One region of the Mesorhizobium sp. WSM4830 genome, then DNA from elsewhere that is predicted to be linked to it. Evidence: riboswitches for the same ligand, from Rfam matches in the RefSeq annotation. Region 1 holds a riboswitch; the other holds the start of a gene.
What was found. Region 1 has a riboswitch for S-adenosylmethionine ahead of AC0L2Y_RS11955 (O-succinylhomoserine sulfhydrylase). Riboswitches for the same ligand answer to the same signal wherever they lie in the genome.
Positions count from the first base shown of each region.

Region 2: linked by a shared signal. The riboswitch ahead of metX (homoserine O-acetyltransferase MetX) and the one ahead of AC0L2Y_RS11955 (O-succinylhomoserine sulfhydrylase) in region 1 are both predicted to bind S-adenosylmethionine.

Region 1 is NZ_JBVVQI010000007.1:125,385-128,590, reverse strand. Features, by position in the region: gene AC0L2Y_RS11955 (O-succinylhomoserine sulfhydrylase) at 25-1,215, opposite strand; SAM riboswitch at 1,286-1,363, opposite strand; gene AC0L2Y_RS11950 (2'-deoxycytidine 5'-triphosphate deaminase) at 1,499-2,593, shown strand; gene AC0L2Y_RS11945 (hypothetical protein) at 2,610-3,062, opposite strand; gene araD1 (AraD1 family protein) at 3,090-3,206, opposite strand, start outside.
Region 2 is NZ_JBVVQI010000004.1:225,100-228,305, forward strand. Features, by position in the region: gene metW (methionine biosynthesis protein MetW) at 1-304, opposite strand, end outside; gene metX (homoserine O-acetyltransferase MetX) at 477-1,646, opposite strand; SAM riboswitch at 1,739-1,816, opposite strand; gene hisC (histidinol-phosphate transaminase) at 1,955-3,064, shown strand; gene AC0L2Y_RS08070 (prephenate/arogenate dehydrogenase family protein) at 3,070-3,206, shown strand, end outside.

The sequences.
Region 1 (3,206 bases):
CGCTCGCCTCTGTTCGGCCAGCCCTTATCCGGCAGCTCTCAGCGCCTGCTCGATGTCTTCGAGCAGATCGTCGGTGTCCTCAAGGCCGACTGACAGCCTGAGCGTGCCCGGTCCGATGCCGAGCTCGGCGCGGGCCTCATCGGTCAAGTTCTTGTGCGTCGTCGTCGCCGGATGGGTGATCAGGCTCTTGGCGTCGCCGAGATTGTTGGAAATCAGCACGACGTCGAGTGCGTTCTGGAAGGCAAAGGCCGCCTGCTTGCCGCCCTTCACATCCAGGCAGATCAGCGTCGAGCCGCCCGACATCTGCTTCTTGACCACGGCCGCTTGCGGGTGGTCGGCGCGGCCGGGATAGATGACGCGGGCGATTTGCGGGCGCTCGGCGAGGAAATCCGCGATGCGGCCGGCACTTTCCGTCTGCTGGCGTACGCGCAGCGGCAGCGTCTCCAGGCCTTTCAGCAGCGTCCAGGCATTGAAGGGCGAGAGGCTCGGGCCGGTGTGACGGAAATAGTCATGCAGGTTCTCGTCGATCCATTTCTTGTCCGACAGGACGATGCCGCCAAGACAGCGCCCCTGGCCATCAATATGCTTGGTCGCGGAGTAGACGACGATGTGGGCGCCGAGCTGCAGGGGTTTCTGCTGCAAGGGCGTGGCGAAGACATTGTCGACGATCAGCCTGGCGCCAATCGAGTTGGCAAGTGCGGCGACGGCGGCGATGTCGACCACTTCCAGCGTCGGATTGGTCGGGCTTTCCAGGAAGAACAGTTTGGTGTTCGGCTTGACCGCTTTTTGCCAATTGGCGATGTCTGTGCCGTCGACCAGCGTTGCCTCGATGCCATATTTCGGCGCCAGCGTCTCGATCACCCAGCGGCAGGAGCCGAACAGTGCGCGCGCCGCCACGATATGGTCGCCAGCCTTGGCGCTGCACAGCAATGCTGCCGTCACCGCCGCCATGCCGGATGCAGTGGCGCGCGCGTCCTCGGCTCCTTCCAGCGCGCACATGCGTTTTTCAAACATGTCCACGGTCGGATTGGCATAACGCGAATAGATGAAGCCCGGCTCCTCGCCCTTGAAGCGGGCTTCCGCCGCTTGCGCCGTCTCGTAGACATAGCCTTGGGTGAGATACATCGCCTCGGAGGTCTCGCCGAAGCCAGAACGCAGCGTCCCGGCATGCACGAGTGCGGTCTGAGGCTTCCAGTCGCGCTTCTTGGTCATCATTCTATCCAAACACCAAAATTGGTCCAAACAACAAAAAACCGGTCGCGAAAGTCGCAACCGGTCCATATGGCCTTGCGGCCCGACGGTCCTTTAGCGACTTGTTTAACGTGGCTGCAAGCCGACCGGCCAAATCACCACGGGATAACGAGCTTTAGACCCGCGCCACGCTTGCGTCAATTGCCGGCATGATTAAGAGGGTTGTACCAAGCAGGTGCCAAAGGCGTCCACGGTCGGACCTGCGACAGAACAAGACCTCGCCCGGCGTTCGAACGGAGCCAGACCCTTGCGGCAGACAGGCATTCTTCCCGATCAGGATATTTCCGCGCTGTTCCAGACGGGCGCGCTGAAATCGACGCGCACGCTCGATGCCGATCAGATCCAGCCGGCCAGCCTCGACCTCAGGCTCGGCGACAAGGCCTGGCGGGTGCGTGCTTCCTTCTTGCCCGGCCCGGACCACAGAGTTGTCGACAAGCTCGACCGGCTGAAGCTGCACGAGATTAACCTCGCCGAAGGTGCTGTGCTGGAAACCGGCTGCGTCTACATCGTGCCGCTGCTCGAAAGCCTGGCGCTGCCCGCGCATATTTCGGCTTCGGCCAACCCGAAGAGCTCGACCGGGCGGCTCGATATCTTTACCCGGGTGATGACCGACCGTGGCCACGAGTTCGACAAGATCGCCGCCGGCTATGAAGGCCCGCTCTATCTGGAGGTCAGCCCGCGCACCTTCCCGATTGTGGTGCGGACAGGCTCGCGGCTGTCGCAGATCAGGTTCCGCACTGGCAATGCGCTCTTGTCGGAAAGCGAGCTGCACGAACTGCACCGCGCCGAGATGCTGGTCGCCACCGAACCGCCCAACATCTCAGGCGGCGGCATCGCGCTGTCGATCGACCTCGACGGCGACAAGGATGGGCTGGTCGGCTATCGCGGCAAGCACCACACCGGCCTGGTCGACGTCGACAAGCGCGCCGCGCAGGATGTCGTCGATTTCTGGGAGCCGCTCTACAAGAGCGGCGCCGGCGAACTGGTGCTCGATCCGGACGAATTCTATATTCTGGTGTCGCGCGAGGCGGTGCATGTGCCGCCGCTCTACGCCGCCGAAATGACGCCCTTCGATCCGCTGGTCGGCGAGTTCCGCGTCCATTATGCCGGTTTCTTCGACCCGGGTTTCGGCCATTCGGCGTCGGGCGGCACCGGCAGCCGGGCGGTGCTCGAGGTGCGTAGCCACGAAGTGCCGTTCATCCTCGACCACGGCCAGATCGTCGGACGGTTGGTCTACGAGCACATGCTGAAACGGCCGCAAGCGCTCTACGGCACAGACCTCGGCTCGAACTATCAGGCGCAGGGCCTGAAACTGTCCAAGCATTTCCGCGCCGCGCGCTGATCTTGTTCGCAAGCCGTCAGCCGCGAAACAGATATTCTTTCGCGGCGCCAAGGCAGCCATGAAACTGACCGATAAAGAGCAGTTCTCGCACTGCCAGTCGCTTCTTCCCCCAAAATCCTCTGGTTTGCTTCTCGTCGTCAAGTGAGGCGCTTGAGCTGGACTGCAAGGGGAAGAATTGCTTGCCGAGACATCCCAGCACATGGGCTCTGGCGGAGTCGATACCGCAGGCCCTGCCATTGTCGTTCAGTCTGTCAGCGCGGAGTGCGGACGTCATGCGATCCGCGTTGCGCATCAGAAAGCTCACTTGCGATTTCGAATAGCCGGTGGCCAGAAGCCGGTTAGTCATCGACATCCGGGCTTCGCGATAGGATTTTGCGCTGCATTGTCCGGCGCTGTAAGCCGCTGGGGAGAAATAGGCGAGGAACAGGACTAAACCTACGAACACGGTGCCAATCCGCAGGCCGTTCATTTTTCGCCCCTGAATTCTGTCACCAGTTTACAATGCCTTCACGGCGACCTTCACCGGCTGCTCGATTTCGAGCGGGTTGCGCAGAGGCAGGCCGAAATCCTGCGCCTCGATCTCGAATACGTCACCGGCCTCGGTCCTGATGCC
Region 2 (3,206 bases), on a different contig from region 1:
GCACCAGCTTCGGATTGCGGGTCGCCTGCAAGGTCTGCGACAAGACGACGAAATCAAAACCCTTGTCGGGATAGAATTGGAGATCCTTGTCGGCATCGCCCTGGATGACCGACAGGCCCCGCGCCACGCATTCGTTGACGCCGCGCTGCGACAGTTCCAGCCCGCGGCCGTCGACCTTCTTGGTCTCCTGCAGCAATTCGAGCAGCAGGCCGTCGCCGGAACCGACGTCCAGCACCCGCGACTGCGGCGGGATGAGGTCGGCGACGACTTCGAGGTCGACGCGCTGGGCGCGGTTGACGCTCATGCGTTCGGCTCTTGCCTGGCGCATGGTCCTGATCCGAAAAGTCTGCAACTTTTCGGGGCCATGCTCTGATGCCTGGCGCATGGTCCTGATCCGAAAAGTCTGCAACTTGTCGGGGTCATGCGCTGATGCCTGGCGCATGGTCCTGATCCGAACAGCCCGCAACTTTTCGGGGTCATGCGCCGAGCCCTCTCGCCCGCGCGGCCGAGGCGATGAAGCCTCTGATGGCGGCGAACAGTTCCGGCTCGTCGAGCAGGAAGGCGTCGTGGCCGCGGTCGGTCTCGATCTCGACGAACGAGACCGAGGCGCCGGCCGCGTTCAGCGCGTGCACGACCGAGCGGCTCTCCTCGGTCGGGAACAGCCAGTCGCTGGTGAACGAAACCAGGCAGAAGCGCGTCTTGGTGCCGGCGAAGGCATCGGCCAGCCGGCCGCCATGGTCGGCGGCGAGATCGAAATAGTCCATCGCCCGGGTCATGTAGAGATAGGAGTTGGCATCGAAGCGATCGACGAAGGTCATGCCCTGATGGCGCAGATAGCTCTCGATCTGGAAGTCGGCATCGAAGCCGAAGGTCAGCGCTTCGCGGTCCTGCAGGTTGCGGCCGAACTTGCGGTGCAGCGCGGCTTCCGACAGATAGGTGATGTGGGCGGCCATGCGCGCCACCGCCAGGCCCTTTTCCGGCCGCTTGCCATGCTCGAAATATTTGCCGCCATGCCAGTCCGGGTCGGCCATCACTGCCTGCCTGCCGACCTCGTGGAAAGCGATGTTCTGCGAGGAATGGCGGGCACCGGTGGCGATCGGCAACGCCGAGAAGACGCGCTCGGGATAGCTAGAGGCCCATTGCAGCACCTGCATGCCGCCCATCGAACCGCCAAGCACGCTGAACAGCTGTTCGATGCCGAAATGCTCGACCAGCATCAGCTGCGCCCGCACCATGTCGCGGATGGTGATGATCGGCAAGTCGAGCCCGTAGGGCCTGGCGGTGGCGGGATTGGTCGAGGCGGGGCCGGTGGAGCCGAGACAGCCGCCGATGACGTTTGACGAGATGACGAAGAAACGGTCGGTATCGATGATCTTGCCGGGGCCGATCAGCACTTCCCACCAGCCCGGCTTTCCGGTCACCGGATTGGTGTTGGCGACATGTTGGTCGCCGGTCAGCGCATGGCAGACGAGGATGGCGTTGGAGCGGGCGTCGTTGAGCGTGCCATAGGTCTGGTAGGCGATCTGGAACGGCGACAGCAGCGTGCCGGCGTCGAGCTTGAGCGGCTTGTCGGCGCCGAAACGCAACACCGGGCTCGACGGCTGGTCGGCCTCGTTGTTGGTTTTTCGCGCGCGCAAAGCGACCATCACATCTCCTTGCCCGGCCTTCAGTTGTCCACCGGTCTGGGCAACAGCCAGTCAGGGCAACAAAAAACCGGCCATGCCTTCGCAAAGCCGGTTACAAGATGCAAACGGCCCTTTAGCAAGTTGTTTAACGTGGCTGCAAGCCGACCGGCCAAATCACCACGGAACTTTCGCTGCTCTTCTAGGACCGACGCATGGCTTCGTCAACGGCAAGTTCTTGATCCCGAATTGCCGGCCCTCGACATTCCGGGCCACGGCTTGTATTTCCGCTGCGGCTTCCGGATGGAGGCACTCTCGACGGATTTCATGAAATGAGCCAGACACCGGATCAGACACGTCCAAGGCCCCGCGCCGGCATCATGGACATCGAAGCCTATGTGCCCGGCAAGAGCGCGGCGCCTGAAGGTGTCGCCAAGGTCCACAAATTGTCGGCGAATGAGAACCCGCTCGGTCCTTCGCCAAAGGCGATAGAGGCCGCGCGCGCGGTCGCCGACAAGCTCGCGGTCTACCCCGACGGCAGCGCCAGGCGCCTGAGGGAAGCGATCGCCGAGGTGCACGGGCTCAACCCGGCGAACATCGTCTGCTCCAACGGCTCCGACGAGATTCTGGGCCTGCTCGCGCAGACCTATCTCGCGCCCGGCGACGAAGCCATCATCACCGAACACGGCTTCATGGTCTACAAGATCTACATACAGTCGGCCGGTGCCGTCCCGGTAACGGTCAGGGAGACCGATGAACGCGCCGATATCGATGCGATCCTCGCCGCGGTGACGCCGCGCACCAGGGCCATCTTCCTTGCCAATCCAAACAATCCAACCGGCACCTACGTGCCGTTCCAGGAGGTGCGCCGCCTGCATGCCGGCCTGCCGCGAAACGTGCTTCTGGTGCTGGACGCAGCTTACGCCGAATATGTCCGGCGCAACGACTATGAAGCCGGCGTCGAGTTGGTGGGCAGCGCGGAAAACGTGGTCATGACCCGCACTTTCTCGAAATTGGGCCTGGGCGGCGCGCGGATCGGCTGGATGTATGCGCCAATGCACGTGATCGACGCGATCAACCGCGTGCGGGGACCCTTCAACGTCAATGCGACGGCGATCGAGGCGGGCATCGCGGCGATCCGCGACCGCGCCCACATCGAACGCAGCGTCGCGCATAACGAGACCTGGCTGGCTTGGCTGAGCGAGCAATTGGAGGGGCTTGGGCTGCGGGTGACGCCGAGCGTCGGCAATTTCATCCTCATCCACTTTCCCGAGGACAAAAAGCATTCGGCGGCGGCGGCCGACGACTACCTCAGCCAGCGCGGCTACATATTGCGGCGCGTTTCCGGCTACGGTTTTCCCAACGCGCTGCGCATGAGCATCGGCACCGAAGAGGCCAATCGCGGCGTTGTCGCAGCACTCGCGACATTCCTGAAAAGCTAGACACCATGGCCTCACCTATGTTCGAAAAGATCGCGCTGGTCGGCATCGGCCTGATAGGCTCGTCGCTGGCCCGCGTCATCCGCCGCGAGGGGCTCGCCGGCCAAGTCGCGATTTCGACGCGCAGCGACGCGACGCTGGCACG